Regions from separate parts of the Mycolicibacterium insubricum genome, predicted to be linked through region 3. Evidence: predicted binding sites of a transcription regulator. Region 3 holds the regulator's gene; each other region holds the start of a gene.
What was found. The regulator LexA, encoded in region 3, represses DNA repair genes until DNA is damaged. The targets are predictions, from matches to a motif close to CGAACANNTGTTCG.
Positions count from the first base shown of each region.

Region 1 (10,356 bases), 670 kb from region 3:
GTGCGCGCCCAGCCACAGTTCGGCCTCCGGGTGCGCCGCGGGCACCGGGCGCCCGGTGAAGTCGGCGATCGCGGTGCGCGATCCCCAAGCGTAGGTCCGCACGATGCCGGTGAGCAGGTTCATCGGCTGCCCGCGACCAATCGCAGGTACACCGCTGCCATCTCCAGGCGCACCGCGAGCACGGCGAGTTGCTGTTCGGGCCGGCCCGGCTGCGGCGCGGGATCCGGCGACGACGGGATGTCGGTCACCCCGATCGGTTCGATGTCGTCGTAACCGGCGATGCGGGCGCCGAGCGTGCCGCGTTCGTCGGCCAGCGCTGGGACCAGTACCAGCGGCCGCAGCGGTGCGGGGCCGTCGATCTCGTCGTCGCGGAACAGCGCGTCCACGCCGTCGTGGTCGTCACCGGCCGCCAGCCCGGTGCGCAGCGCGACCAGCGCATCGGTCAGCCCGGCGGCGCCGACCACCGCGTGGCCGACCCGCAGCAGGATCTCGGCGCCGTGCCGGGCCAGCGCCGTCGTCGCCGGGGTGTCCCCGGCGAGCACTGTCCGGTGCGTGGAAATGCGGTGCGCCAGCACCTTTGCCGCGTTGGTGAACATTTCGCGGGCCGCACTGTTGCGCAGCGTCTCGGCGTCCAGGTCGTCGGCCAGGGTGTTCAGGTCCAGGCTCGCCGCCGGGTCGACGGCACCGACCGCGGCCAGTCCCGCCGCCAGGTAGTGGCTCAGTCCGAAGCCGTCGGGCACCCACAGCCGCGGATCGAGCAGTGCGACACGGCCGGCACCCGCGTCGCGCAGCGGCCCCTCGAACGGCGCGGCCACCACCACCCGTGCGCCCCGGTAGACGCCGGTCGCGGTGGCGCCGACCAGCGCCGGGTCGCCCGGGTCGTCACCGGCGACGATCAGCAGGTCCAGCGCGCCGATCCACGGCGGCACCGCGCCGACGACCAGCACCGGAACCGAGGTGACCGGGGCCAGCGTGGCGGCCAGGATCGCACCGGCGGCAGACGCGGGTCCGCGGCCGGTGACCCAGACGACGGCCCGCGGGCGTTCGTCACCCAGGCCCGCCAGCGCGCCCTCGGCGACGGCGGTGGCCACCGCGCGCACCTGGGCGCCGGACATCGACGCGCCGCGCAACAGACCGTCGCGGTCGGCGGCGATCAGCGCCTCGGTGTCGTCGACGTCGATGCCCGCTTGCAGGTTCATGGCGCTGCGGTCTCCCGGAGCCCGGCGATCACCGAGGACACTCGTTCGACGATCGCGGCGACGGCGTCGGCGTCGGGCGCCTCGGCGTTGAGCCGCAGCAGAGGTTCGGTGTTGGAGCTGCGCAGGTTGAACCAGCGGCCCGCGCCGAGGTCGACGGTCACCCCATCGAGTTCGTCGGTGCTCACGATGTCCGGTGCGAAAGCGGCCAGCACCGCGGCGACGGCCGCCGGGGCGTCGGCGACGGTGAAGTTGATCTCGCCGGACGCCGCGTAGCGCTCGTAGCCGGCGGCGAGCTCGGAGAGCGCCCGGTCCTGCCCGCCCAGGGCGGCCAGCACGTGCAGCGCGGCCAGCATGCCCGAGTCGGCACCCCAGAAGTCGCGGAAGTAGTAGTGCGCGGAATGCTCACCGCCGAAGATCGCGCCGGAGTCGGCCATCAGCGCCTTGATGTAGGAGTGCCCGACCCGCGAGCGCACCGGCTTGCCGCCGCCTTCGGTGACCATCTCCGGCACGGCGCGGGAGGTGATCAGATTGTGGATGATCGTCGCGCCGGGCTCGCGCGCCAGCTCCCGGGTGGCCACCAGCGCGGTCACCGCCGACGGCGACACGGCCTGGCCGCGCTCGTCGACGACGAAGCAGCGGTCGGCGTCGCCATCGAAGGCCAGCCCGATGTCGGCGCCGCTGTCGACGACGAAACGCTGCAGGTCGACCAGGTTGGCCGGGTCCAGCGGGTTGGCCTCGTGGTTGGGGAAGCTGCCGTCGAGCTCGAAGTACAGCGGCAGCACGGTCAGAGCGTCGATCGGGCCGAACACGGCCGGCGCGGTGTGGCCGGCCATGCCGTTGCCGGCGTCGACGGCCACCCGCAGCGGACGGCAGCCGGTGAGGTCGACCAGGCCGCGCAGGTGGGCGCCGTAGTCGGCGAGCACGTCACGGTCGGTAACGGTTCCCGGCGGACCGTGATGTGCCGGCACACCGGCGATGATCTCCTCGCGGATGGTCGCCAGCCCGGTGTCCTGACCGACGGGCTTGGCGCCCGGCCGGCACAGTTTGATGCCGTTATAGGCGGCCGGGTTGTGGCTGGCGGTGAACATCGCGCCGGCGCAGTCGAGCAGACCGGACGCGAAGTACAGCTGGTCGGTCGAAGCCAAGCCGATCCGCACGACGTCGAGTCCCTGGGCGCGCACGCCGTTGCCGAAAGCCTCGGCCAGGTCCGGGGAGCTGGCCCGCATGTCGTGGCCGATCACCACACGGGTGCTGATCGGGCGCACCAGCCGGGCGAACGCCGCGCCGACCTCGGCCACGAATGCCTCGTCGATCTGCTCGCCCACGACGCCGCGGACGTCGTAGGCCTTGATGACACTGTTGACCGCCGCAGCGGAACGGGACATGACGACACTCTTCCTGACGGCCGAACAATTCCTGCCAGCCTAGTCGCTGCGGTCCGGCGGTTTGGCGGTCCTCAGTCGGTTTCGGGATCGGGCAGCACCCGCAGATGACCCCGGCGGCGCCCGGCGGTGGTGGGCCGTTCGGCGGGTGCGGCGAGCACCGCCCCGGGAGCCGAGCCGAATCCGCCGGTGGGCTCGACGAAACCCGCGCGCGGCGCGGCGGAACGGACCTGGCCGCCCTCGCGGACGGCCTCGGCCAGGGCCACCAGGTCGTCCTCGTCGGGGCTGGCGGGCAGCGGTCCGGCGTGACGGACCAGATCCCAGCCACGGGGCGCCGTGATGCGTCCGGCGTGGTTGACGCACAAATCCCAGGAATGCGGCTCGGACACGGTGGCCAGCGGTCCGACGACGGCGGTGGAATCCGAATAGACGAACGTCAGCGTCGCCACCGCGTAATGGGGGCACCCGGGCCGGCAGCAGCGACGGGGAACATTCACGCCCGTGAGGCTATCCTGCCGAACGCCGTGCACGGTACGGGACACGCTGCACCGCAGCCGCGCCGATGTATAACCGTTACGATTTCCGCCGTGAAGACTCCCCGCGGTCCGCGCGACGCCCGGGCCGCCGCGCGGCACGGACGGGAGCTGCGGGGTCCGCTGCTGCCGCCGACGGTGCCGGGCTGGCGCAGCCGCGCGGAGCGGTTCGACATGGCGGTGCTGGAGGCTTACGAACCGATCGAGCGCCGCTGGCACACCCGGTTGACCGGGCTGGATGTCGCCGTCGACGAGATTCCGCGGATATCGGCGCGGGATCCGGAGAATGTGAATTTTCCACCCGAGGTCATCGCCGACGGCCCGATCGCCCTGGCCCGGCTGATCCCGGCCGGTGTCGACGTGCGGGGGCAGGCCACTCGCGCCCGGATCGTGCTGTTCCGCAAACCAATCGAACGCCGCGCCAAGGACACCATGGAACTGGGTGATCTACTGCATGAGATCCTGGTCGCCCAGGTTGCCACCCACCTGGGAGTCGAACCCTCCGTTATCGACCCCACGATGGACGACTGAGCGACGACCGGCGTCGCGTTGCGTCGACTGTTCCGCTAGATGATGCCGCGCTTGAGCCGGCGGCGTTCCCGCTCGGAGAGTCCACCCCAGATGCCGAATCGCTCGTCGTTGGCGAGCGCATATTCCAGGCAGGAGTCCTTGACTTCGCAGCCCAGGCAGATTCGCTTGGCCTCTCGCGTCGAGCCGCCCTTCTCCGGGAAGAAGGCCTCGGGGTCGGTCTGCGCGCACAGGGCGCGTTCCTGCCACTGGTTGTCGAACTCTTCGGGGCCGGCGTCGATCGCATCGGGGACAAGGCTCAGGTGCGGCCGGGGCGGAAGGCCCGGCAGTCCAAGCGGAGTCGGTGCGATGTCGACGCGGTTGGTCCGTGCAATTGCGCCGAGAAACTGCTCAATGGACATCTACCCGCCTCCTCACCATTGTCGTCTTAGTCGTGAATACGATGCCGCCCGCTATATTGCTGTGGCCATACCGTTCGAACAAGTGATCGAATCTCGGTCTGCGACACCGGAACCGGTCCACCCACCGGGAAATGACACTGGTGTGATTAGACACGGGTTAGCTGGCTAGGTCAAGCGGTTCGGGCAGGACACATAGCATTTCGTTACGACATTTCGGCGCGTCGAGACCTCGGCGTGTCGCCGTCGTGACCGTATTGCGACGCCGGTCAGTGCCGAAACACGGCGACGCCCTAGGGTATTTGGACGTGAAGGTCACCGTTTTGGTCGGCGGCGTCGGCGGCGCCCGGTTCCTGCTGGGCGTGCAGAGGTTGCTGGGCCTCGGACAGTTCGCGCCCGGCGCGGCGCCGTCCGGCGATCACGAGTTGACCGCCGTGGTCAACATCGGCGACGACGCCTGGATGCACGGCGTGCGGATCTGCCCGGATCTGGACACCTGCATGTACACCCTCGGCGGTGGCATCGACTCCGAGCGGGGTTGGGGACACCGCAACGAGACCTGGCACGCCAAGGAGGAGCTCGCCGCCTACGGCGTGCAACCGGACTGGTTCGGACTCGGCGACCGGGACCTGGCCACCCATCTGGTGCGCAGCCAGATGCTGCGCGCCGGCTATCCGCTGTCGGCGGTCACCAAGGCGCTGTGCGACCGGTGGAATCCCGGCGCGGAGCTGCTGCCGGCCAGCGACGACCGCAGCGAGACCCACGTGGTGATCACCGACCCGCAGACCGGCGACCGGCGCGCCATCCATTTCCAGGAGTGGTGGGTGCGCTACCGGGCCCAGGTGCCCACCCACAGCTTCGCCTTCGTCGGCGCCGAAGCGGCGAAGGCGGGACCCGGGGTGGCCGATGCCATCGCCGGCGCCGACGTCGTCTTCATCGCGCCGTCTAATCCCGTCGTCAGTATCGGGGCGATCCTCGCCGTCCCCGGCCTCCGGGCGGCGTTGCGGTCCACACCGGCCCCGGTGATCGGCTACTCCCCCATCATCGGCGGGAAACCGTTGCGCGGCATGGCCGATGAATGCCTGAGCGTGATCGGGGTGGAGTCCACCAGCGACGCCGTCGGCAACCACTACGGCGCCCGGTCCGGCACCGGGATCCTCGACGGCTGGCTGATCGCACCGGGCGATACCGCCCAGATTCCGGGCGCGACGGTGCGCGAGATCCCGTTGCTCATGCACGATCCCGAGGCCACCGCCGCGATGGTCGCCGCCGGACTCGAACTCGCCGGTCGCGCACCGTGAGCGAGCCGGGAACCGAGCACGGCGCGGCGGCGCAGATCCGCCTGCTGCCGGTGCCCGGCCTGCCCGAGTTCCGCCCCGGCGACGATCTGGGCGCGGCGATCGCCGCCGCGGCACCGTGGCTGCAGGACGGCGACATCGTGGTCGTCACCAGCAAGGTGGTGTCCAAGTGCGAGGGCCGCATCGTCGCCGCGCCCGTCGATCCCGAGGAGCGGGATGAACTGCGGCGCAAGCTGATCGAACAGGAGGCGGTGCGCGTCCTGGCGCGCAAGGGTCGCACGCTGATCACCGAGAACTCCTTCGGCCTGATCCAGGCCGCCGCCGGGGTGGACGGCTCGAATGTCAGCCGCGGCGAACTGGCCCTGCTGCCGACGAATCCCGATGCCAGTGCGGCCGAGCTGCGGACCCGGCTGCGAGAGGCGCTCGGCGTCGACGTCGCCGTCATCATTACCGACACCATGGGCCGGGCCTGGCGCACCGGCCAGACCGACGCCGCCATCGGCGCCGCCGGGCTGACCGTGCTGCACCACTACGCCGGAGCGGTCGACGAGCACGGCAACGACCTGGTGGTCACCGAGGTCGCCGTCGCCGACGAACTCGCCGCGGCCGCCGATCTGGTCAAGGGCAAGCTGACCGGCGTGCCGGTTGCGGTGGTGCGCGGTCTGCGGCTGCCCGACGACGGGTCCACCGGCGCCGACCTGCTGCGCGCCGGCACCGACGACCTGTTCTGGCTGGGAGCCGCCGAGGCGATCGACCTCGGCCGCCGCCAGGCCCAGCTGCTGCGCCGCTCGGTGCGCCGGTTCGCCGACCGGCCGGTGGATCCCGCGCTCATCGAGGAGTCGGTGGCCGAGGCGCTCACCGCGCCGGCTCCGCACCACACCCGGCCGGTGCGGTTCGTCTGGCTGCGCGACGCGCAGCGCCGAATCGCCCTGCTGGACCGGATGAAAGACGCCTGGCGCGACGACCTGACGGGCGACGGGCTGGCGGCCGACGCCGTCTCAGGACGCCTGGCCAAGGGCCAGATCCTCTACGACGCACCCGAAGTCGTCATCCCCGTGATGGTGCCCGACGGCGCGCACAGCTACCCCGACGCGCAGCGGACCGCGGCCGAACACACCATGTTCACCGTCGCGGTGGGCGCCGCCGTGCAGGGACTGCTGGTGAGCCTGGCGGTGCGCGGGGTGGGCAGCTGCTGGATCGGCTCCACCATCTTCGCCGCCGACCTGGTTCGCCAGGTGCTGGACCTGCCGCAGGATTGGGAACCTTTGGGCGCCATAGCAATCGGACACCACCCGGACGACGCGGACCCGCCCGGGCCGCGGAATCCCGTCGTCACCGAAGGCCTGCTGGTGACGCGATGAGCCTGCGCGATTCGGTGATCTCGGTGCTGGCCGAATGGGACGCACCCGACCACCACCAGGACACACTGCGCCAGGCGGTGCTCGGATTCGTGCTGGCCCGCGAGGATGCCTGCCGGCGGGCCTGCGAACCGGGGCACATCACCGCCTCGGTGGCCGTGCTCGATCCCGCGGGGGCCGCCACGCTGCTGACCCTGCACCCGCGGATCGGACGCTGGGTGCAGCTCGGCGGGCACTGCGAACCCGAGGACACCGATATCGTCGCCGCCGCGCTGCGCGAGGGCGTCGAGGAGTCCGGTATCGCAGGGCTGCGCATCGAACCGGAGCTCGCGGCCATCCACGTGCACGCGCTGACCTGTTCGCTGGGCGTGCCGACGCGGCATCTGGACCTGCAGTTCGTCGCGTACGCGCCGGCCGGGGCCGGGGCCGAGATAGCGATCAGCGACGAATCGCTGGACCTGCGGTGGTGGCCCGTCGACGCGCTGCCGTCGGGCACCGATCAAGCGTTGGCCGCCCTGGTGGACCGGGCGGTCAGCAGGGTCCGCTGATCACCGGTGGGGCAAAAGGGGCGGGTGGGGCTACACGTCCGAGGAGTAGCGGATGCCGCAGTCGGGCAGGGTGACCCCCGGCCAGACCCGCGCGCCGCGCAGCAGCTCGCAGCGCGCACCGATATCGGCGCCGTCACCGATGACGCCGTCGCGGATCAGCGCGCGGGGGCCGATGCGGGCGCCGTAGCCGATGATGGACCGCTCCACCACCGCACCGGCGTCGATCTTGGCGCCGTCGAAGATGACCGCACCGTCCAGCCGCACACCGGGGCCGATCTCGGCGCCCCGGCCGACGACGGTGCCGCCGTAGAGCAGCGCACCCGGGGCGACCGAGGCCCCGTCGTGTACCAGGGATTCCCCGCGGGCACCACCGAGCGCGGGCGACGGGGCGATGCCGCGGACCAGATCCGAGGAACCGCGCACGAAGTCCTCCGGGGTGCCCATATCGCGCCAGTAGCTGGTGTCGACGTAGCCGTACACCGAGACGCCCTCGGTCAGTAGCCGCGGAAACACCTCGCGCTCCACCGACACTTCGCGGCCGCGCGGAATGGAGTCGATGACCGAGCGGCTGAACACGTAGCAGCCGGCGTTGATCTGGTCGGTCGGCGGATCCTGGGTCTTCTCCAGGAACGCGGTCACCCGGCCGTCGGCGTCGGTGGGCACGCAGCCGAACGCCCGCGGATCGGCGACCCGCACCAGGTGCAGGGTGACGTCGGCGCCGCGGTCGTGGTGCGAGGTCAGCAGCTCACCCAGGTCGGCGCCGGACAGCACATCACCGTTGAACACCGCGACGGTGTCGTGGCGCAGCTTCGGTGCCACGTTGGCGATGCCGCCGCCGGTGCCCAGCGGTTCGGGTTCGAAGACGTAGTCGATCTGCAGGCCCAGCTTCGAGCCGTCGCCGAACTCCTCCTCGAACACCTCGGACTTGAACGAGGTGCCCAGGACCACATGCTCGATACCGGCGGCGGCGATCCGCGACAGCAGATGCGTGAGGAACGGCAGCCCGGCCGTCGGGAGCATCGGCTTGGGCGCCGACAGGGTCAGCGGCCGCAGACGGGTGCCCTTGCCGCCGACCAGTACGACGGCGTCGACGTTCTTCGGGTCGAATTCGGTCACCGCGATCCCCTCCGCATTTCCCGCTTCTGCTCGCGCCGGGACTTCGCCACGACCAGACCCGATCGCACCGCCAATGCACCGCGCATGGCCCAACGTAACGGTGCTCGCGCCGCTCCGGTGTGCCGATCCGACAGATACGTCCACGTGCTCCGATGGTGCGCGGCGAGGTTGCGGGCCGGGTCCCGGCCGGTGGAGTGTCCCTTGGCGTGCAGGATCTCCGCCGACGGCGCGTACACGTTCTGCCAGCCGGCGCGGCCCAGCCGGTCACCGAGATCGACGTCCTCCATGTACATGAAGTAGCGCTCGTCGAAGCCGCCGATCTCGGCGAACGCGGTGCGGCGCACCAGCAGACACGACCCGGACAGCCAGCCCACCGCGCGTTCGCTGGGTTCCTGGTGGTCCTGGCGGTAGGACGCCGTCCACGGGTTGGTCTTCCAGAACGGCCCGACCACGGCGTGCATGCCGCCGCGAATCACCGACGGCAACTGCCGCGCCGACGGGTAGACCGACCCGTCGGGGTCGCGGATCAGCGGTCCGACGGCACCGGCGCGCGGCCAGCGCCGGGCGACCTCCAACAGGGCATCGATACTGCCCGGGCTCCACACCACATCCGGGTTGGCGATCACGATGAACTCCGAGGCCGACCCGCCGAACTCCGCGACGCCGCGGTTGACGGCGGTGCCGTAGCCGAGGTTGCCGCCGGTGGACAGCAGCCGGGTGTTGGGGTAGCGCTCCACGGCGCGTTCCGGGGCACCGTCGGTGGACCCATTGTCGGCGATGACCACGGAGGTGGGCAGGTCGGTGGCGACCGTCAACGACGACAGGAACCGCTCCAGGTGTTCACCGGGTGAGTACGTCACCGTCACCACGGGCAGTTCATCGGCCACCGCTAGAGGGTAATCGGTCACCGCAGCGCAGCCGCCAACCCGGCGCGCCAATCCCGCAGCGGCGGTAGGCCGGCAGCGGTCGATTCGCGCGCGCCCAGCGCCGAATACGACGGGCGGGGCGCCGGTCGCCGGTAGTCGGCGCCGGGCACCGGCTCGACGAGATCGGGGTCGGCTCCGCATGCGGTGTACACCGCCCGGGCCTGCTCCCAGCGGCTGACCGCACCGGCGTTGGCGGCGTGCACGATCGGGGCGGAGACGCCGGCGTCGACGATGTGCAACAGCGCGTCCACCAGGTCCGCCACGTAGGTCGGCGACCCGATCTGGTCGTCGACGACCTGCACTTTCGCGCCGGCTTCGGCGCGGGCCCGCATCACCGAGACGAAGTCCGTGCCGCCGCGGTGACCGGTGTACACCCACGCGGTGCGCACCACGGTCACCGTCGGCAGCGCCGCCTGCACGGCGGTCTCCCCGGCCAGCTTGCCGGCGCCGTACACCTGCATCGGCGCGGTGGCGTCGGTGGGCTCATGGGGCGCGGGGGGCCGCGGCCCCCCGCCGAACACGTAGTCGGTGGAGATGTGGATCAGCCGGGCACCGGCCAGCGCGCAGGCACCGGCCAGATGCCCGGGCCCGGCGGCGTTCACCGCGAAGGCGGTGTCCGGGTCGGTCTCGGCGGCGTCGACGTTGGTGTAGGCCGCGCAGTTGACCAGCACGTCCCCGTCGCGCAGCCGCCCGGACGCGGCGCCGGGGTCGGTGATGTCCCACTGCGCGGAGGTGAAACCGGTCACGTCGCGGGCCGGGCCGGCGGCGGCCAGCAGCGCCCGTCCGACCTGACCGGCGGCACCGGTGACCAGAATCCGTGACATGGCGTCGAGTCTGGCACGCCGGTGCCCGCCTACCCGGGATCCGGGTTCCCCACCAGTAACCTGTGCAGAGTGCCGAACCGGATTCTCCATGCCTTCGTGGCGCTGCTGGCCGTCAGCATCGTCGCCGGTACCGGCATCGCCTGGAGCAATATCCGCTCGTTCGAGAGCGGGATCAAGCATTTCAACGCGGCGGTGCTCGGCGGTGGCGGTGACGACGGTGCCATCGACATCCTGATGGTCGGGATG
Region 1 covers NZ_AP022618.1:1,634,232-1,644,587, reverse strand. The annotation lists gene manA (mannose-6-phosphate isomerase, class I) at 1-123, opposite strand, end outside; gene G6N16_RS07900 (TobH protein) at 120-1,199, opposite strand; gene G6N16_RS07895 (phosphomannomutase/phosphoglucomutase) at 1,196-2,584, opposite strand; gene G6N16_RS07890 (DUF3499 domain-containing protein) at 2,656-3,078, opposite strand; gene G6N16_RS07885 (metallopeptidase family protein) at 3,226-3,645, shown strand; gene G6N16_RS07880 (WhiB family transcriptional regulator) at 3,681-3,944, opposite strand; gene cofD (2-phospho-L-lactate transferase) at 4,349-5,341, shown strand; gene G6N16_RS07870 (coenzyme F420-0:L-glutamate ligase) at 5,338-6,699, shown strand; gene G6N16_RS07865 (NUDIX hydrolase) at 6,696-7,244, shown strand; gene manB (mannose-1-phosphate guanylyltransferase ManB) at 7,275-8,360, opposite strand; gene G6N16_RS07855 (glycosyltransferase family 2 protein) at 8,357-9,247, opposite strand; gene rfbD (dTDP-4-dehydrorhamnose reductase) at 9,265-10,110, opposite strand; gene G6N16_RS07845 (LCP family protein) at 10,180-10,356, shown strand, end outside.
Region 1: the regulator LexA is predicted to act here: its motif matches at 4,119-4,132, upstream of cofD (2-phospho-L-lactate transferase).

Region 2 (10,356 bases), 750 kb from region 3:
CCGGGTGCTCGACGACGACGAGCTGTACCGGGTGGCGAAGCTGGTGGTCGCCGTCGAAGCGCACTACGGCTGCCCGCAGGACACCGAGTGGGCCATCGTCGACGGCGTCATCTGGCTGGTGCAGGCCCGCCCGATCACCACGCTGGGCAGCGCCGCGCCGGCGGCCGGGACGGTGCTGGCCCGCGGCCTGTCGGCGGCGCCGGGGGTGGCCGGCGGCCGGGTCCGGGTGCTGCGTTCCCCGGATCAGGGTGTCGCGCTGGTGACCGGCGAGGTGCTGGTGGCGCCGATGACCAACCCGGACTGGCTGCCGACGCTGCGCCGCGCCGCGGCGATCATCACCGACACCGGCGGCATGACCTGTCACGCCGCGATCGTCGCCAGGGAACTCGGGGTGCCGTGCATCGTCGGGGCGCGCACCGCCACCACCGACCTGGCCGACGGCACCGAGGTGACCGTCGACGGCACCCACGGGCAGGTGCGGGCGGGGGCGCCGGCCGCCGCGCCCGCCGCGGTCACCGTCACCGAACGCAGCGGGCCCGTCGTCGCCGCGGAGGTCACCGCGACGAAGATCTACGTCAACCTGGCCATGCCGGACAGTGCGGAAACCGTTGCCGCGCAAGATGTCGACGGCGTCGGTCTGCTGCGCGCGGAGTTCATCCTGACTGAGGCGCTGGCCGGCCGGCATCCTCGTGCCATGATGGCCGCCGGCGAGAGCGACGCGCTGGTCGATGCGCTGGCCGGGGCCGTCGGGCGGATCGCCGCCGCGTTCGGCAATCGGCCGGTGATCTACCGGGCCACCGACTTCCGCAGCAACGAGTTCGCGAACCTGGTCGGTGGCGCGGAATACGAACCCGTCGAACACAATCCGATGATCGGCTATCGGGGCTGCTACCGCTACGTCAAGGAACCCGAGCTATTCGCGCTGGAATGTCGGGCGCTGGCCCGGATCCGGGAGACCAGCCCCAATCTGGGCCTGATGATCCCCTTTGTGCGGACGAAATGGGAACTGGAGGAATGCCTTTCGCTGGTCGATGCCAGCGAGCTGGGACGCCAGCGCGGACTGCACCGCTGGGTGATGGCCGAGGTGCCCTCGGTGGTGCACTGGCTGCCGCAATACATCGGGCTGGGCATCGACGGGGTGTCGATCGGCAGCAACGACCTGACCCAGCTGATGCTCGGGGTGGACCGCGACTCCGACGTATGCGCCGAACTGTTCGACACCGCCGACGAGGCGGTGCTGGACGCGATCGGCCAGATCATCGCGGCCGCCCGCCGCGGCGGGATCACCTCGTCGCTGTGCGGCCAGGCACCGTCGAACGACCCGGCCTTCGCCGAGCACCTGGTGCGGATGGGCATCACCTCGGTGTCGGTGAACCCGGACGCCGCCGCGGCCGCGCGCCGGGTGGTGGCCGCCGCCGAGCGCCGGATCCTGCTGGAGGCCGCCCGCGGGAACTAGACCTGGCGGGCCAGGTCGGCGACGGCCGACTCGATGCCCTCGGCGAGCAGGTCGAGGTCGGGGTTGCTGTCATAGTCGGCGAGGATGCCGAAGGTCAGGTCGTCGGCGTAGGACAGCATGGCGACGCCGATGCGCAGTCGTACCGCCAGCGGCGGGATGGGCAGCATGGCGACCACCGTCCGGCCCAGCATCCGCACCTGCTCGCGCGGGCCGGGCACGTTGGTGGCCAGGCCGGCGATGTTGCGCTGCGGCAGCCGGCTGACCGCCCGCACCGTCCACGCGGTCAGCGGGAACGGCAGGAACCGGTTGGCGACGTCGACGACGTTGGCCCCGGCCTGGCGCTGGCCGCTGGACTTGGCGCGGCGCATCCGGCGCCGCAGCGTCTTGAGCTGTTCCAGGGGGGTCTGCAGGTCGACGGGCAGCAGCGGCAGCATCAGCGACACCCGGTTGTCCGGGGTGTCCAGAGCGGCGGTGTCGCGCACCGAGACCGGGATGAGGGTGCGCAGCGAGTCGGGCCGGGGTGATTCGCCCCGGTTCAGCATGACCTGGCGGTAGCCGTGCGTGACGGCGGCCAGCGCGACGTCGTTGAAGGTGGCGTCGAAGGCGTGGGCGATCGCGCGGATGTCGGCGATCGGCACCCGGACGGCCCGGTAGCGGCGCAGGGAGCCGACGGGTCCGTTGAGGGAGGACTCCGGTGCCGGGCGCACCATGTCGCCGACGATGGTGACCGAACCGCGCACCGTCTGGATCGCCAGGTCGGCGGCGCCGGCCGACAGCTCCCAGGCGGCCTTGCCCCAGTCCAGCGGGTTGAGACTGATCCGGGACAGCAGGCTGGGGTGCTCGGTCTCGTGCGCCTCGTGCAGGTGGGTGGCGAACGATCCGGTGGTGCCGTCGTCGTCGTTGAGCGCCGCCATCATCGCCGTCGCCGACACCCCGTCGGCGACGGCGTGATGCAGCTTGACGATCAGCGCCCACCGGTCGTCGGCCAGCCCCTCGACCAGCCAGCACTCCCAGAGCGGATAGTTGCGGTCCAGCCGTCGTTCGATGATCTCGGAGACCAGGTCGAACAGCTCGGCGTCGCCGCCGGGGGCGGGCAGCGCCACCCGGCGCAGGTGGTGGCCCAGGTCCAGTTCGTCGACGTCGGCCCAGTGCGGCGGTTCCAGGTCCAGCGGGTGGGTGCGCACCACCTGCCGCAGCCGCGGCGCCGCGGCCAGCCGCCCGCCGAGGACGGTGGTGAACTCCTCGAAGTCCGGTGCCGGGCCCTCCAGGATCGTGACGCTACCGATCGCCAGGCTGACCCGCGGATCGGAATCCTCGACCTGCAGGAAACCGGCGTCAAGGACCGATAGTCGTTCCATGGGCTCCACTATGCCCGCTGGGCTGGGTGTTTCGTCAGTGCCGGAAGATGCCGGGGGCCGGGACCTCGGGCACCGGCCGCCACCGATGATAATCGAACAATAGTTCGATATGCTGGGTGCATGGGTTGGCACAGCGGGCCGCCGAGCTGGGCCGAGATGGAACGGGTGCTCGACGGCCGCCCGCGGCGCGCGGGCCTGCCGCTGACCTCGGCGGCCCGGCCGGAGCCCCGGGCGCCGCGGTGCGGGCCGGCCGAGGTTGCCTACGCGGAGCTGCACGCACACTCGGCCTACAGCTTCCTCGACGGCGCCAGCACCCCGGAGGAACTGGCCGCCGAGGCCGCCCGGCTGGGGCTGCGGGCGCTGGCGCTGACCGACCACGACGGGCTCTACGGCGTGGTGCGGCTGGCCGAGGCCGCCCGGGAACTGGAGCTGGCGACGGTGTTCGGCGCCGAACTGTCGCTGGACCCCGGGCCCGGGCAGCGCACCGAGGTCCCGGACCCGCCCGGGCCGCACCTGCTGGTGCTGGCCCGCGGACCCGAGGGCTACCGGCGGCTGTCCCGGCAACTGGCCGCCGCGCACCTGGTCGGCGGCCGGAAGGGCAAGCCGCGCTACGACTTCGACGCACTGACCGAGGCCGCCGGTGGGCACTGGCACATCCTCACCGGCTGCCGCAAGGGACACGTGCGCACCGCGCTGAGCGACGGCGGGCCGGCTGCTGCCGCGGCGGCCCTGGCCGACCTGGTGGACCGGTTCGGTGCCGACCGCGTCAGCGTGGAACTGACCCACCACGGCGGGCCGCTGGACGACGAGCGCAACGCCGCGCTGGCCGAACTGGCACCGCGGTTCGGGGTGGGCCTGATCGCCACCACTGCGGCGCACTTCGCCACACCGGAGCGCGGCCGGCTGGCCGCGGCGATGGGTGCGATCCGGGCGCGGGAGTCGGTGTCTTCGGCCGCCGGCTGGCTGGCCCCGCTCGGTGGGGCGCACCTGCGGTCCGGTGCGGAGATGGCGGCGATCTTCGCGCACCGGCCCGAGGTGGTCACCGCCGCAGCCGAACTGGGGGAGCAGTGCGCATTCGGGCTGGCGCTGATCGCGCCCCGGCTGCCGCCGTTCGACGTGCCCGCCGGGCACACCGAGGACAGTTGGCTGCGTGAACTCGTGCACCGCGGCGCCGGCCGACGCTACGGGACGCCGGACTCGGCGCCGCGGGCCTATGCCCAGCTGGAGCGGGAACTGGGCATCATCGCGGCGCTGGGTTTCCCCGGCTACTTCCTGGTGGTGCACGACATCGTGGCATTCTGCCGGGACAACGACATCCTGTGCCAGGGTCGCGGATCGGCGGCCAACTCGGCGGTCTGCTATGCCCTCGGGGTCACCGCGGTGGACCCGATCGTCAACGAGCTGCTGTTCGAACGGTTCCTGTCCCCGGCCCGCGACGGCCCGCCCGATATCGACATCGACATCGAATCCGACCGCCGCGAGGAGGTCATCCAGTACGTCTACACCCGCTACGGGCGAGAGCACGCCGCGCAGGTCGCCAACGTCATCACCTACCGCCGCCGCAGCGCGGTGCGGGACATGGCCCGCGCGCTGGGCTTCTCCCAAGGGCAGCAGGACGCCTGGAGCAGGCAGATAAGCAGGTGGGGTGGGGCCAGGGATGCGCCCGAGGTGGAAGGCATCCCGGAGCAGGTGCTGGAGCTGGCCGGCCAGATCAAGGATCTGCCGCGGCATCTCGGTATCCACTCCGGCGGCATGGTGATCTGTGACCGGCCGATCGCCGATGTCTGCCCGGTGGAGTGGGCCCGGATGGAAAACCGCAGTGTGCTGCAGTGGGACAAGGACGACTGTGCGGCAATAGGTTTGGTGAAGTTCGACCTGCTGGGCCTGGGCATGCTCTCGGCGCTGCACTACGCCAAGGACCTGATCGCCGAGCATCAGGGCATCGCCGTCGACTTCGCCACGCTCGACCTGTCCGAGCCGGCGGTCTACGAAATGCTGCAGCGCGCCGATTCGGTCGGGGTGTTCCAGGTGGAGTCCCGTGCCCAGATGGCCACCCTGCCGAGGCTGAAACCGCGGAACTTCTACGACCTGGTGGTCGAGGTGGCGCTGATCCGGCCCGGCCCGATCCAAGGCGGTTCGGTGCACCCCTACATCCGGCGCCGCAACGAACTGGAACCGATCCACTACGACCACCCGTCGATGGAGCCCGCTCTGCGGAAAACCCTGGGAGTTCCCCTTTTCCAGGAACAGCTGATGCAGCTGGCAGTGGACTGTGCCGGATTCACCCCGGCCGAGGCCGACCAGCTGCGCCGGGCGATGGGCTCCAAACGCTCCACCGAGCGGATGCGCCGGTTGCGCGGCCGGTTCTACCAGGGCATGGAACGACTGCACGGCATCACCGGGGAACTGGCCGAGCGGATCTATGAAAAACTGGAGGCGTTCGCCAACTTCGGCTTCCCGGAAAGCCATGCGCTGAGCTTCGCCTCGCTGGTGTTCTACTCGTCCTGGCTCAAGCTGCACCACCCGGCCGCGTTCTGCGCGGCGCTGCTGCGGGCCCAGCCGATGGGCTTCTACTCGCCGCAGTCGCTGGTCGCCGACGCCCGCCGGCACGGCGTGCTCGTGCACGGACCGTGCGTCAACGCCAGTTCCGTGCACGCCGACCTGGAGAACGCCGGCACCGAGATCCGGCTCGGGCTGGGTGCGGTCCGCCACATCGGCGAGGACCTGGCCACCCGGATCCTCGAGGAGCGAAATACCAACGGGCGCTACCATTCTCTGCTGGACCTGACCGGTCGGGTGCAGCTGTCCGTGCCGCAGACCGAGGCGCTGGCCACCGGTGGGGCGCTGGGCTGCTTCGGCACCGACCGTCGTCAGGCGCTGTGGGCCGCCGGCGCGGCCGCCGCCGAGCGGCCGGACCGGCTGCCCGGGATCGGCACCGCCGCCGCCGCGCCGAGCCTGCCCGGCATGAGCCGGCTGGAACTGGCCGCCGCCGACGTGTGGGCCACCGGCGTCTCCCCGGACAGCTTTCCCACCGAGTTCCTGCGCGAGGCGCTCGACGAGCGCGGGGTGCTGGCCGCGGCGCGTCTGCTGGGCGTGCCCGACGGCACCCGGGTGCTGGTGGCCGGCGCGGTCACCCACCGGCAGCGCCCGGCCACCGCCGGCGGGGTCACCTTCGTCAACCTGGAGGACGAGACCGGCATGGTCAACGTGCTGTGCTCACCCGGGGTGTGGGCCCGCTACCGGCGGCTGGCGCAGACCGCGCCGGCGCTGACCGTGCGGGGCATCGTGCAGAACGCCAGCGGGGCGGTCACCGTCATCGCCGACGCGATGGCCCGCCTCGAGCTGTCGGTGGGTTCGCGCTCGCGGGATTTCCGCTGAGTCACGCGACCGGCGTGGTCCACACCTTGTCCACGGCGATCCGGATCCGGGTGTTGAAGTCGCCCATCATCTCGACGTACCCCAGCCTCTCGGCCAGCTCGTCGTACTTGGCCCAGTAACGCTCGTCGGTGCGCGGGTCGACCGGTTCCGGCTCGACCGTCGCGACGCCGCCGACCACGATCACCCCGCCGCCGTCGCCGTCGGAGTCCAGGTTCAGGCTGACCCGCGGGTGGTTGCCGATGTGGCGGACCTTGGCACCGGTCGGGTGGCTGTACACGACGACGTCGGTGCCGTCGAGCAGGAACCACACCAGCCGCGGAACCGGCTGTCCGGATTTGGCGACGGTGGTCAGCCAGCCGTCGGTGTCGTCGGTGAGGCGTTGGATAACTTCGGCGTTCAGGTCAATGGGCATGCCGCCAAATGTAGTCTCGCGATATGGCCCTGGAACTGAGCAACGATGAACTGCTGACCACCACCCGCTCGGTGCGCAAGCGCCTGGACTTCGACCGCCCGGTGCCCCGGGAGCTGCTGATGGAATGCCTGGACATCGCCCTGCAGGCCCCGTCGGGCTCCAATGCCCAAGGGTGGCAATGGATTTTCGTCGACGACCCGGACATCAAGAAGGCGCTCGCCGACATCTACCGCTCCAACGCCACCGGGTACCTGCAGTTGGCGCCGCCCGAGCGCGGCGACATCCGCGACCAGCAGCAGGTCGCGGTGCGCGATTCGGCAAGCTACCTCAACGAGAACTTCGAGAAGGCGCCGGTGCTGATGATCCCGTGCCTGGAGGGTCGGCCCGACGGCGTGGACGCCGGGATGAGCGCGTCCTACTGGGGATCGCTGCTGCCCGCGGTGTGGAGCTTCATGCTGGCGCTGCGGGCCCGCGGCCTCGGCTCGGCCTGGACCACGCTGCACCTGATCGGCGACGGGGAGCGCCAAGCCGCCGAGCTGCTCGGTATCCCGTTCAAGGACTACGCCCAGGGCGGGCTGTTCCCGATCGCCTACACCAAGGGCACCGACTTCAAGAAGGCCCGTCGGCTACCCGCCGAGCAGCTCACCCACTGGAACCACTGGTAGCCGCGCGCGTCACACCGCGCCGGTGAACCCGTGCTGGCGCCACGCCTCGTAGCAGGCCACCGCGGCGGCGTTCGACAGGTTCAGCGACCGGCGGCCGGCCAGCATCGGGATCCGCAGCTGGGCGCTGATGTGCGGGTCGGCCAGGGTCTCGTCGTCCAGCCCGGTGGGCTCCGGGCCGAACATCAGCACGTCGGTCGGCCGGTAGGCGACGTCGGTGAACGACGTCCGGGCGTGCGCGGTGAACGCGAACACCCGCGCCGGCATCAGCGCCTCCCAGGCTGCGGCCAGCGACGGGTGCACCGTCACCGACGCCAGGTCGTGATAGTCCAGCCCGGCGCGGCGCAGCTTGGGTTCGGACAGGTCGAACCCGAGCGGCTCCACCAGGTGCAGGTGGGTTCCGGTGGCGGCGACCATCCGGATCGCGTTGCCGGTATTCGGAGCTATCCGGGGGGAGTGGAACAGCAGGTGGAACATGCCAACGATGATGGCAGCATGGCCGAACCGAGCTGGACCGACCGGGAGTTCACCGGCGCCGACTTCCGCGACGAGGACCTCACCGGGCTGTGCACCGAACGCACGGTGTTCGACGGCTGCGACTTCACCGGCGCCACCCTGAGCGAGTCGCGCCATGTCGGCTCGGCGTTTCGCAACTGCGTCTTCACCCGCGCCACCCTGTGGCATTCGAGCTTCACCGGCTGCTCGCTGATCGGGTCGGTGTTCGGTGACGCCCGGCTGCGGCCGATCACCTTCGACGAGGTGGACCTGACCCTGGCGACCTTGGGCGGGGCCGACCTGCGCAAGGTCGACCTGTCCGGGTGCCGGCTGCGGGAGGCCTCGCTGGTGCAGGCCGACCTGCGCGAGGCAAACCTGGCCGGCGCGGACCTGACCGGGGCGCGCACACTCGGCGCCCGGCTCGACGGCGCGGATCTGCGCGGCGCCCGGGTGGATGCGGACCTGTGGACCACCGCGTCGCTGCGCGGTGCGAAGATCGACGTCGCCCAGGCGCTGACGTATGCCGTCGCGCACGGGCTGAACGTCGCCGGTGACTAGCAGTGTCCGGGGATCAGGACTTCCGGCGCAGCAGCGTGCCCTCGCCCTTGAGCCGGATCTTCCAGCGCACGAAGCCGGTGTAGACCGCGCACAGCAGGACCAACAGGCCGAACACGGTCAGCCAGGTGCCCGAGGTGTGATGCCACATCCGGTCGTCGGGCAGTATCGGTGGCCCGACAATGTTCGTCAGATCGATGGTCGACGCGGACGAGGCGAAGCCCCAGCGGGCCGGGGTGACCCAGGACAGCTGATCGAGCCCCACCCGCCCGGTCACCGGGATCAGGCCGCCGGAGAACACCAGCTGGCTCATCACCGCCACCACCAGCAGCGGCATGATCTGCTCGGCGGACTTTGCCAGCGCCGACAGCGCCAGGCCGGTCATCGCCGCGGCGATGCAGGTCATCGACATGTCTACATACATCTCGAGGTTGCGGCTGGATAGGAACGCGCCGTGCTCGACGACGCAGCGCTGCACCGCGTCGGCGATATCCGGGGTGGGCTGGCCGTTTTTGCCGAGGTACATGCCCGGACCGCTGGTTGTCGGTTGGCACTTGCCGGCTTCACCACCCCAGCCGTTGCCGACCAGGGCGATGGTCATCACGATGGACGACTGGATGATGGCGAACAGCGTGAACACCGCGATCTTGGCCAGCAGGTAGGCGGTGGTGGACAACCCGACCGCCTGCTCGCGGCGGAAGATGGCCCGCTCGCCGATCAGCGCGCGGATGGTCAACGCGGTGCCCATGAAGATCGCGCCGACGTTGAGCATGACCAGGATCTGGCCGGGTTCGTTCGGCGATTCACCACCCAGCAGCGTCGGGACCGGAACGCCGAAGCCGATGCTCTTGCCGTCGGGACCGCCGCCGGGCACCGACAGGGACAGCGCGCCCATGATGAACGGCAGAAACAGCAGGAACGCCGAGTAGCCGCGGTCGGAGATGATCAGCCGGAACTGGCGGCGGGCAACGGTGGAGAACTGCCGGAGCAACGAGGTCTTGGCCGGTGCGCCCAGGTCGGCGGGTGGCCGGGCCGGCGGCTGCGGCGGTGGCGGTCCGGAGCGCGCCAGGTAGCGCTGGTGCGAGGCCTGCGGATCGCCGGCGACGGTGGAGAAGATGTCGGCCCAGTTGGTGGTGCCGAGCTGCGACCCGATCTCACTGGGCGAGCCGCAGAACGCGGTCATGCCGCCCGGCGCCAGCAGCAGCACCTGGTCGCACACGTCGAGGTAGGTCAGCGAGTGGGTGACCACCAGCACCACGCGGCCGGCGTCGGCCAGCTGGCGCAGCATGGTCATCACCGCGCGGTCCAGCGCCGGGTCCAGACCCGACGTCGGCTCGTCGAGGATCAGCAGCGACGGGCCGGTGAGCAGCTCGAGCGCCACCGACGCACGCTTGCGCTGGCCGCCGGAGAGCTTGTCCACCCGGGTGTCCAGGTGGTTGGTCATCTCGAGTTCCTCGAGGACCTGCAGGACGACCCGTTCGCGGTCCTCCTTGGTGGTGTCCGGCGGCAGCCGCAGCTCGGCGGCATACATCAGCGCCTGCTTGACGGTGAGTTCGCCGTGCACCACGTCGTCCTGGGGCACCATGCCGATCCGGGAGCGCAGCGAGGCGTACTCGGCGTGGATGTCGTGACCCTCGAAGGTCACCGTGCCCGACGTCGGGTGGGTCAGGCCGGCGACCTGGCGGGCGAAGGTCGACTTTCCCGCGCCGGACGGCCCGATCACCGCGGTCAGGGTGCCCGGCCGCGCGTCGATGGAGATGTTGTTGAGCAGAGTCTTGTTGCCCTCGATGGTCCAGGTCAGGCCGTGGACCTCCAGGCCGCCGGTCTTGGTGGCCGTCATGTCGGCGGCGCGCCGGGTCAGCGTGGTGCCGTCGAAGACCAGGTCGATGTTGCCGATGGTGACCACGTCGCCGGAGCGCAGCTGGGCCGAATCGACCCGGCTGCCGTTGACGAACGTGCCGTTGATCGAGCGGTTGTCCAGGATCTGGGTGCCCGACGGGCCGGTGATCAGGGTGGCGTGGTGCCGCGACGCCAGCACGT
Region 2 covers NZ_AP022618.1:1,555,891-1,566,246, forward strand. The annotation lists gene ppsA (phosphoenolpyruvate synthase) at 1-1,456, shown strand, start outside; gene G6N16_RS07475 (WS/DGAT/MGAT family O-acyltransferase) at 1,453-2,814, opposite strand; gene G6N16_RS07480 (error-prone DNA polymerase) at 2,935-6,192, shown strand; gene G6N16_RS07485 (TIGR03667 family PPOX class F420-dependent oxidoreductase) at 6,194-6,604, opposite strand; gene G6N16_RS07490 (nitroreductase family protein) at 6,628-7,269, shown strand; gene G6N16_RS07495 (tRNA (cytidine(34)-2'-O)-methyltransferase) at 7,279-7,743, opposite strand; gene G6N16_RS07500 (pentapeptide repeat-containing protein) at 7,762-8,319, shown strand; gene G6N16_RS07505 (ATP-binding cassette domain-containing protein) at 8,333-10,356, opposite strand, start outside.
Region 2: the regulator LexA is predicted to act here: its motif matches at 2,908-2,921, upstream of G6N16_RS07480 (error-prone DNA polymerase).

Region 3 (10,356 bases):
GACTTCGGGGCACTGCTGGCCCGCACCGACCCGGACGTACCGAAACACAAGGGCATCAGTTACTTCCTGCTCGACATGAGCACGCCCGGCATCACCGTCCGCCCGCTGCGCACCGCCGGTGGACCCGCCCACTTCAACGAGGTCTTCCTCGACGACGTGTTCGTGCCCGACGACGCCCTGGTGGGCAGCCCGGGCGACGGCTGGACGCTGGCGATCGCCACCATGGCCAACGAGCGGGCCGCGATCAGCGGCTACATCAACGACGACCGCGAATCGGTGCTGCGCACACTGGTCGCAGCGCGTCCGGATCCCGACGGCCGCCGGGCCCTGGGCGACGTACGCGCCGCCACCAACGCCATCCACGCGCTGAACCTGCGGGAGACCCTGAGCCGGCTCTCCGGGCACGGACCGGGCACCGCCACCAGTGTCGCCAAGGTCGCCACCGGCCGCGTGCTGCGCCGGATCGGCACGGCCGCACTGGAACTCGCCGGTCCGGCGGCGCTCGTCGACGCCCCCGGGGACACCGCCGTCGCGCACCTGTTCCAGTTGCCGGCCGAGTTGATCGGCGGCGGCACCATGGAGATCCAGCTGAACATCATCGCCACGATGATTCTCGGCCTGCCGCGGTCATGAACGCACCTCCGCCGACGGTCGACCCGCACGACGGTCTGCCCGGCTACAAGAGGGCCCGCCGGGACCAGATCGTCGCCGCCGCGATGGCGGCGCTCAAAGAGCACGACTACGACCAGATCCAGATGCGTGACGTCGCCGACCGCGCCGACGTCGCACTGGGCACCCTGTACCGGTACTTCAGCTCCAAGGAGCATGTTTACGCCGCGGTGCTCACCGCGTGGGCCAAACCGGTGCTGACCGCCCCCGAGCCGACCGGCGACGCCGAGCAGCGGGTGCGCGACAAGGTTCGCGGCATCATCGCCAGCTTTGAGCGACGCCCGGCGTTCTTCAAGGTGTGCATGCTGCTGCAGAACAGCACCGACCACAACGCCGCGCAGCTGATGGCCGCGTTCGCCGACATCGCCTGCGACACCCTGGCCGCGGACTTCGCCGCGCTCGGACCGCAGGGCGCCGCCGACGCCGCCATCATGCTGTGGGGGATCGTCAACACCATGCTGTCGGCCGCACTGCTGCGTGGCTACCCGATGGCTGATGCCTACCGGGTCGCCGACGCGTTCATCGATCTGGTGGCGCCGCAACTGGCCGGCAGCACTTCGTAACGCCCGCCCGGACGAGGGCTGCGTCACAACCCGTCGGTCAACCAACCGGACGGTTGGGGTAAATTCGGCGCCAATATTTCGGACCCACTTCCCGGAGGCAATCCATGGGCAATGTCATCAAGTACGACCGCACGCTGTTCGAGCCGGAGCACGAGCTGTTCCGCGAATCGTTCCGCGGGTTCCTGGACAAGCACGTCGCGCCGTTCCACGACGAGTGGGAGAAGAACAAGATCGTCGACCGCAACGTCTGGATCGAGGCCGGCAAACAGGGCTTCCTGGGCATGGCGGTGCCCGAGGAGTACGGCGGCGGCGGCAACGGCGACTTCCGCTACAACGTCGTGATGGGCGAAGAGACCGTCGCCGGCCGCTACAGCGGCCTCGGCTTCATGCTGCACAACGACGTCGTGCTGCCCTACCTGCTGCGGCTGGCCACCGAGGAGCAGAAGCAGCGTTGGCTGCCGGGCTTCTGCACCGGCGAGATCATCACCGCCATCGCGATGACCGAGCCCGGCACCGGCTCGGATCTGCAGGGCATCAAGACCCGTGCGGTCCGCGACGGCGACCACTACATCCTCAACGGCTCCAAGACGTTCATCACCAACGGGATCCTCTCCGACCTGGTGATCGTGGCCGCGCAGACCGACCCGGAAAAGGGTGCGATGGGCTTCTCGCTGTTCGTCGTCGAGCGCGGCATGGAGGGCTTCGAGCGTGGCCGTCACCTCGACAAGATGGGTCTGGACGCCCAGGACACCGCCGAACTGTCCTTCACCAACGTCCGGGTGCCCGCCGAGAACCTGCTCGGCGAGGAGAACATGGGCTTCCTCTACCTGGTGCAGAACCTGCCGCAGGAGCGCATCTCGATCGCCGTCATCGCCGCCGCCGCGATGGAGGCCGTGCTGGAGGAGACCCTGCAGTACACCAAGGACCGCAAAGCCTTCGGCAAGCCGATCGGCAGCTTCCAGAACAGCCGGTTCCTGCTGGCCGAGCTGGCCACCGAGGCCACCGCGGTGCGCGTGGTGATCGACGAATTCCTCAAGCTCCACCTGGAGGAGAAGCTGACCGTCGAGCAGGCCGCGATGGCCAAGTGGTGGTCCACCGAGAACCAGGTGAAGCTGATCGACCGCTGCCTGCAGCTGCACGGCGGCTACGGCTACATGCGGGAATACTCGGTGGCGCGGGCCTACCTCGACGCCCGGGTGCAGACCATCTACGGCGGCACCACCGAGATCATGAAGGAAATCATCGGGCGCAGCCTCGGCGTCTGAGCCCGATCGGTGAACGCGGGCCCCGGCGGTTTGCCGGGGCCCGCGTCTCGTCGAGCAGGCATATCCCCAGCAAATACCGATGCGAAACGGGTCGCAGCTGCGGCACTTTCCGGTCTCAGATCGGTAATGTCCGGGTCGACGACGACAAACAGTCTCCGGAAATCGCTATCGTCGCGGGGTTGAGGAACACGACGGTGGATCGCCCGGAAGCGGTGAGTGGTGCATGACCAGGCAACGAAAACCAATCAGCCGCGTGCTGAGGCTCGCAGTGCCGGCGTGGTTTGCCGTCGTTGCCATGGCGGCGTTTCTGGTGGCCGCGCCGGCCTCCGCGACCCCGGAAAGCGATGCCGACGCGGCGATCACCGCGGCCTGGGAGGCCGCCGGCGGAGTCGACTCACCCCTGGGTGACAAGGACGGCGGGGTGTACGCCGCCGGATCCGGTTTCGTGCAGAACTTCCACAACGACGGTGCCATCTACTTCACCCCGGAGACCGGCGCGCACATCATGTACGGCCGGATCCTGGACCGCTACCGCGAGCTCGGCGGCCCGGTCGACAGCGACCTGGGCTTCCCGACGGTCGACGAGGGCGTCGGCCGCGTCAGCGCGGACAGCCGCAGCAGTGAGTTCTCCGCCGCCGATCACCCGGTGATGTTCTGGACCCCGGACACCGACGCCTGGGTGGTGCGCGGCGCCATCAACGCCGCCTGGGACCACCTCGGCGGATCCGCGGGGGTCATGGGCGTCCCGACGGCCGACGAAAGCTACAACGGTTCGGTCATCACCCAGTCGTTCAGCGGCGGCACCATCGCCTACGACACCGCGACCGGCGCATTCACCGAACCCGCCGATCACCTCGGCGAACTGGCCGGTCTGCCGATCCCCGGTGACGCGAGCTCCGCCATCAACACCGCGTGGCGGATCGCCGGCGGCAAGGGCGGACCGCTCGGAGCCCGCGAGGGAGACCCGGCCGCCGTCGGCGACGCCGGGACCGTGCAGAACTTCGCCGGCGGCAAGATCTTCTACACCGCCGACACCGGCGCCCACGCCCTGACCGGGCCGATCCTGGAGCGCTACGAATCGGCCGGCGGCCCCACCGGTGAACTCGGTTTCCCGACCAGCGGCGTGGTCGACGGCGGCGTGCCCGACGGCACCCAGGCCAGCTTCGCCGCGGCCGAACACCCGGTCATCTTCGCCACCCCCGACCACGGCGCCATCGTCGTCAACGGCCCGGTGAAGGCGGCCTGGGACAAGCTGGGCGGGGCCACCGGCCCGCTCGGGGTCCCCGTCGCCGAGCACGATATCGACCGCGACGTGATGACCCAGAAGTTCAGCGGCGGTGAGCTCACCTTCAACGCGACGGACCGCAAGTTCAGCGTCACCCCGGATGCGCTCGCGGGCCAGCTGGAAGGGGTCGAGGTCGCCAACACGGCGCTGCCGACCACCCCCGCGCCGCCGAGCGTCGCCGCCAAGAAGGGCACCGGGGCCGGTTGGTCCTGGCTGTGGTGGCTGCTGCCGGCGGCCGCGCTGGTGCTGATCCTGCTGCTGGTCTGGCAGGCCGCCCGTCGTCGCAAGAAGGCGCCGGCGGTGGTTGCCGGTGACGACGCGGACGCCGAGTACCTGCGCCAGGGCTACGGTCGCGGTCAGGACTACGACCGCCAGGGTGACTACGACCGCCCCGATGCCTACGACTACGACGAGCCGGAGTACCACGAGGCCGGCTATCGCACGGACGACCAGGACGGTCACTACGACGAACCCGGATACGACTCGCACTCCGGCTGGCGTGAGGACGACCTGGGCGCACCGGCACCGAGTTGGGAGGACGAGAACTCCGGTACCACCGAGGTGGTCATCCACGACGAACTGTTCACCCACCAGGGCTCCCACGCCCGGCGGGGGGAGGACGTCGACGACCAGGACGCCGTCGACACCGCGCCGACGCGCTACGGATTCAGCGAGGACATCGTCGTCGACGAGACGCCCTCGGGACGGCACGCGGTAGCCGAGTCGGCATCTTCGTCGCTGCTCCCGCCGCTGCCGGACTGGGGCGACAAGTACGGCCAGTTCGAGGACTACTCGTCGGGCTACCGTGAGCCCGCGCCCGGCGCCGACTACTCGTCCGGTCCCGCGGCCTACGCCGCCGAACCGGCGGCGCCGGAACGGGTTGCCGAACCCGTCGAGGAAGCGCCCGAGCCCGCTGCGCATGGCGATTCGGCCTATCCGGCGATCCATCTTCCGCTGGACGACCCGAACCAGGCACCTCCGGGGTTCCCGATAAAGGCGTGCATGCGCTCGGGCAACTACCACTTGCCCGGCGGCGCGTACTACGAGGAGACCGTCGCCGACATCTGGTTCGCCGACGAGGAGCACGCACAGGCCAACGGTTTCCACCGGGCCGACTGACGCAGTCGGCCCGGCTGGGTTGGGGTGCCTAGATCCGGCGGATTACCGTCACCCCTTTTTCCGCGGGGCCAACGGCCCGGCTGGGTTGGGGTGCCTAGATCCGGCGGATTACCGTCACGACCTTGCCGAGGATGACGGCGTCGTTGCCCGGGATCGGGTCGAAAGCCGGGTTGTGCGGCATCAGCCACACCTGGCCGGCGGTGCGTTTGAAGGTCTTGACCGTCGCCTCGCCGTCGAGCATCGCGGCGACGATATCGCCGTTGTCGGCGACGTTCTGCTGACGCACCACGACCCAGTCGCCGTCGCAGATCGCCGCGTCGATCATCGATTCGCCGACCACCTTCAGCAGGAATAGGGTTCCCTCGCCGACGAGTTCCCGCGGCAGCGGGAAGACCTCCTCGACGGCCTCTTCGGCCAGGATCGGTCCGCCGGCCGCGATCCGGCCGAGCACCGGGACGTAGGTGGGAACGGGTAGCGCATCGGAACCGGCGACCTCGGTGGTCGCGGCGTTCGGGCCGGAGTCGGCCGACTCGATGGTGACCGCGCGCGGCCGGTTGGCATCGCGGTGCAGATAGCCCTTGCGTTCCAGGGCGCGCAGCTGATGGGCCACCGACGAGGTGGAGGTGAGCCCGACGGCGTCGCCGATCTCACGGATGCTCGGCGGGTAGCCCCGAGTGGCCACTGATTCGCGGATGACCGTCAGGATGGCGCCCTGCCGCTTGGTGAGGTCCGCGCCGGCCCCGGTTTCAGTGCTATCGACCATGTAGGCGAATATAGTCCGCCCTCGCACATTTATCAAACATCTGTTCGAGCGCGTGTCTCCGCCTTGGCTAATACCATACCCCGTATGGTATTTATGGAAGGATCGTCGAGCCGAGACTGAGGAGACCGCGATGTTGGCGCTGCTGAAAAGGAGCTGGGTGGCGATCGTCGTGCTGATCGCCGTCGCCCTCGGTGCGGCGGGCGTGATCCAGTTGCGCGCGAAGTTCGGTTCCGACGAGATTTTCGCCGCGTCCGACCATCGACCGGAGACGATCGTGCCGTTCAATCCCAAGCAGGTCACCTACGAGCTGTTCGGGCCGGCGACGGCCAGCGGCAAGGTGAGTTTCCTCAACGCCGAGGCCAAGCCGCAGGAGGCCGTCTTCACCGGCCTGCCGTGGACACACAGCTTCTCCACCACCATTCCCGCCGTCGTCGCCAATCTGGTCGCCCAGGGCGACAGCGACACCCTCGGCTGCCGGATCACCGTCAACGGCGCCGTCAAGGACGAGCAGCAGGCCTCGGGCTCCTCGGCGCAGGCGTTCTGCCTGGTGAAGGCAGCATGAGCAGCGCAGGCGGTAGTCCGCGCCCCGCGTTCCCGCGATTCGTCCGGGCCTTCGCCGTCCCGATCATCGTGATCTGGGTCGCGCTGACGGCCGCGGTCAACCTGCTGGTCCCGCCGATCGAGTCGGTCGCCCGCGACCACGCGGTGTCGATGTCGCCGGCCGACGCGCCGTCGGTCATCGCCGCCAAGCGCATCGGCGCCAAGTTCGAGGAGTCCGACTCCGACAGCATGGTGATGGTGGTCCTGGAGGGCGACGAGCCGCTCGGCGCCGCGGCACACCGCTACTACGACGGCCTGGTCACCGCACTGGAGGCGGACACCGACCACGTCCAGCACGTGCAGAACCTCTGGGGCGACCTGATCACCGCCGCCGGCAACCAGAGCAGCGACGGCCACGCCGCGTACGTGCAGATCAACGTTGCCGGCAATCAGGGCAGCACCGAGGGGATCGCGTCGGTCGACGCGGTCCGGCACATCGTCGAACAGAACCCGCCGCCGGACGGCATCCGGGCCTATGTCACCGGGCCCGCGGCACTGATCGCGGACATGAACGAGGCCGCCGACAAATCCATGCTCATGATGATGGGCGTCACCGGCCTCGTCATCATCCTGATGCTGGCGGTGGTCTACCGCAGCGTGTCCACGGTGTTGCTCATCCTGGCCATGGTCGGTGTGTCGATGGGCACCGCGCGCGGGGTCGTCGCCCTGCTCGGCGACCACCACCTGCTGGGATTCTCCACGTTCGTCGTCGCCCTGCTGTCGTCGCTGGCCATCGCCTTGAGCACCGACTACGGGATCTTCCTGATCGGCCGGTACCAGGAGGCCAGGCAGAACGGCGAGGACCCGGAAACCGCGTACTACACCATGTTCACCGGCACCTATCACGTCGTGCTGGGCTCCGGGCTCACCATCGCCGGCGCGACGTTCTGTCTGCACTTCGCCCGGCTGGACTACTTCAAGACCCTCGGCATCCCGTCGGCGCTGGGTCTGCTGGTGGTGATCGCGGCCGCGCTGACCGCTTCACCGGCCATCGTCGCGGTGGCCACCAGATTCGGCCTGCTGGAACCGAAACGGGCGATCAAGACCCGCGGCTGGCGGCGGATCGGCACCGCAGCGGTCCGTTGGCCGCTGCCGGTGACCGTGGCCAGCATCCTGATCGCACTCGTCGGCCTGATCATCCTGCCGACCATGAAGATCAGCTTCAACGACCGCTACTACATCCCACAGGATCTGCCGTCCAACGTCGGATACACCGCGGCGGAACGGCATTTCAGCGCCGCCACCATGAATCCCGACATCCTGATGGTGGAAACCGACCACGACATGCGCAACCCGGCCGACATGATCGTGCTGGACCGGATCGCCAAGGCCGTCTTCCGCACCCCGGGGGTGGCCCGCGTCCAGGGCATCACCCGGCCGCTCGGCGGCCCGATCGAGCACAGCTCGATCCCGTTTCAGATCAGCATGCAGTCGCTGCCGATCACCGAGAACCTGCAGTTCATGCGCGACCGGATGACCGACATGAAGAAGATGGCCGACGATCTCGGCGCGGTGGTCGCCCCGATGGAACGCATGCAGGCACTGATGACGAAGATGAACGCCACCACGTCGAACATGACCGACGACATGGCCGCCATGACGGTCAACCTGGCCGACATGCGGGACAACATCGCCGATTTCGACGACACCGTCCGGCCCATCCGCAACTACTTCTACTTCGAGCAGAACTGTCTGAACATCCCGGTGTGCGCGGCGATCCGGTCGGTCTTCGACGCACTCGACGGCGTCGACAAGTTCAGTGAGAACACCACCTCGATGCTGGGCAACATGTCGCAGTTCCGGGCCGTCTTCCCGCAACTCATCGCGCAGCTCCCGCCGATCATCGCGGTCGTGAAGTCCGTGCAGGGCACCCTGCTGACCCTGCACAGCAGCTTCAACGGCCTGGTCACCCAGATGGGCCGGATGACCGACACCGCCACCGCCATGGGCGAGGCCTTCGACCAGTCGAAGAACGACGACTACTTCTATCTGCCGCCCGAGGCGTTCGACAATCCCGACTTCCAGCGGGGCCTGGCGCTGTTCCTGTCCCCGGACGGCAAGGCGGCCCGGTTCATCATCGTCAACGCCAACGATCCGGCCACGCCGGCGGGCATCGCGGCGGTCAAGCCGGTCCTGGAATCGGCCCGGGCCGCCGTCAAGGGCACCCCACTGGCCGGCGCCGACTTCTCGCTGACCGGCACCGCGGCGGTGTACAACGACATCCAGACGGGGACCGCCTACGACATCATGATCGTCGGGCTGGCCGCGGCGACCCTGATCTTCGTGGTGATGCTGATCATCACCCGAGCGCTGGTGGCCTCCGCCGTCATCGTCGGCACGGTGCTGCTGTCCCTGGGCGCCGCGTTCGGCTTGTCGGTGCTGGTCTGGCAACACCTGCTGGGCCTCGAACTCAACTGGATCGCACCGGTGTTCGGCGTGATCATCCTGCTGGCCGTCGGCTCCGACTACAACCTGCTGTTGGTGTCGCGGTTCAAGGAGGAGATCGACGCCGGGCTCAACACCGGCATCATCCGGTCGATGGGCGGCACCGGCGGGGTGGTCACCGCCGCCGGCCTGGTGTTCGCCTTCACCATGACCTCAATGGTGGCCAGCGACCTGACCTCGATCGGTCAGGCCGGATCGACCATCGGCATGGGTCTGCTGTTCGACACGCTGCTGGTCCGGTCGTTCATGACGCCGTCGATCGCCGCGCTGCTCGGCCGCTGGTTCTGGTGGCCGCAGAGGGTCCGGCCCCGCCCGGCCAGCACCATGCTGCGGCCCTACGGCCCTCGCGCCCTGGTGCGGTCCCTGCTGCTCGGTGAGGGATCGGAGAAGACGCCCGGCTGACCCGAACTTGTCGGTGTTGGTTATCGCCAAGCTCGCCGCTCGACTTGTCGGTGTCGATTTACCGCCAAGCTCTTCGCGGCTCCGCGCGGGTAACCGTCACGCTCTTCGCGGCTCGTTCCTCGCCGCTCGACGTGCCGGGCCTCGCCGCTCGACTTGTCGGACCCTCGCGCTAGTGTTCGGACACAGTTCGATTACGCGTTCGATTTCTACTGGATATTCGAACGGGTGCTCGAATATAGTTCGAACACATAAGCGACATATCGACTTGAAGGGGACCGACATGACCGTACTGCACGACGACATCCGCACCGTCGACCTCGATGCGGTCGGCCCGACCGCGTCCCGTCCGGCTCACCTGGACTATCCCGCCCGGCGCGCCGCCCGCCCCATCCGGGTGGCCCCGCGTGCCGTCACCCGCCGGCCCCGCGGCGGTGCCCGGCCCGCCGGTGCCGCGCTGCGTCACTCCGGCACCGGGGTCCGGTTCTCCCGGGCCGCCCACCGGCGCCGCCCCATCACCGCGGGCACCACGGTCGGGCTGGCCGTGCTGGCCGCATTGATCACCGTGTGGCTCGGACTGGTCGGCCAGTTCGGCGGCCTGGCGACGGCGCCCGAGCAGACCGCCGTCGCGGAAACCCTGGCGGTGGTCCGGGTGCAGCCGGGGGAGACGCTGGCCGCGCTGGCCGCCCGGGTGTCCCCGCAGCTGTCCACCGATCAGGCCGTGGCGCGCATCCGGGACCTCAACATGCTGGAGTCGGCGCCCCTGCAGGCCGGGCAGACGCTCATCGCCCCGATCGGCTGAACCGGCGATGGGAACCGGTGTGTGCGTCGCGGGCTCTGTAGGCTTGCCAACGGTACCGCCGCTCCCGTCGCGGTGCCGGGAAGGATCGGTCGTGCACTGCCCGTTCTGCCGGCATCCCGATTCCCGCGTGGTCGATTCCCGGGAAGCCGATGAGGGACAGGCCATTCGGCGGCGACGCTCCTGCCCGGAATGCGGTCGGCGGTTCACCACCGTGGAGACTGCCGTCTTGGCCGTCGTCAAGCGCAGCGGCGTCACCGAGCCGTTCAGCCGGGAAAAGGTGATCCAGGGTGTGCGGCGGGCCTGCCAGGGCCGCGACGTCGACGACGACGAGCTGAACCTGCTCGCCCAGCGGGTCGAGGACGCGGTGCGCGCCGCGGGCTCCCCGGAGGTCCCCAGCAACGAGGTCGGCCTGGCCATCCTGGGCCCTCTGCGTGACCTCGACGAGG
Region 3 covers NZ_AP022618.1:2,309,081-2,319,436, forward strand. The annotation lists gene G6N16_RS11060 (acyl-CoA dehydrogenase family protein) at 1-633, shown strand, start outside; gene G6N16_RS11065 (TetR/AcrR family transcriptional regulator) at 630-1,232, shown strand; gene G6N16_RS11070 (acyl-CoA dehydrogenase family protein) at 1,337-2,497, shown strand; gene G6N16_RS11075 (LGFP repeat-containing protein) at 2,751-4,901, shown strand; gene lexA (transcriptional repressor LexA) at 4,996-5,664, opposite strand; gene G6N16_RS11085 (MmpS family transport accessory protein) at 5,795-6,226, shown strand; gene G6N16_RS11090 (MMPL/RND family transporter) at 6,223-9,111, shown strand; gene G6N16_RS11095 (LysM peptidoglycan-binding domain-containing protein) at 9,392-9,910, shown strand; gene nrdR (transcriptional regulator NrdR) at 10,002-10,356, shown strand, end outside.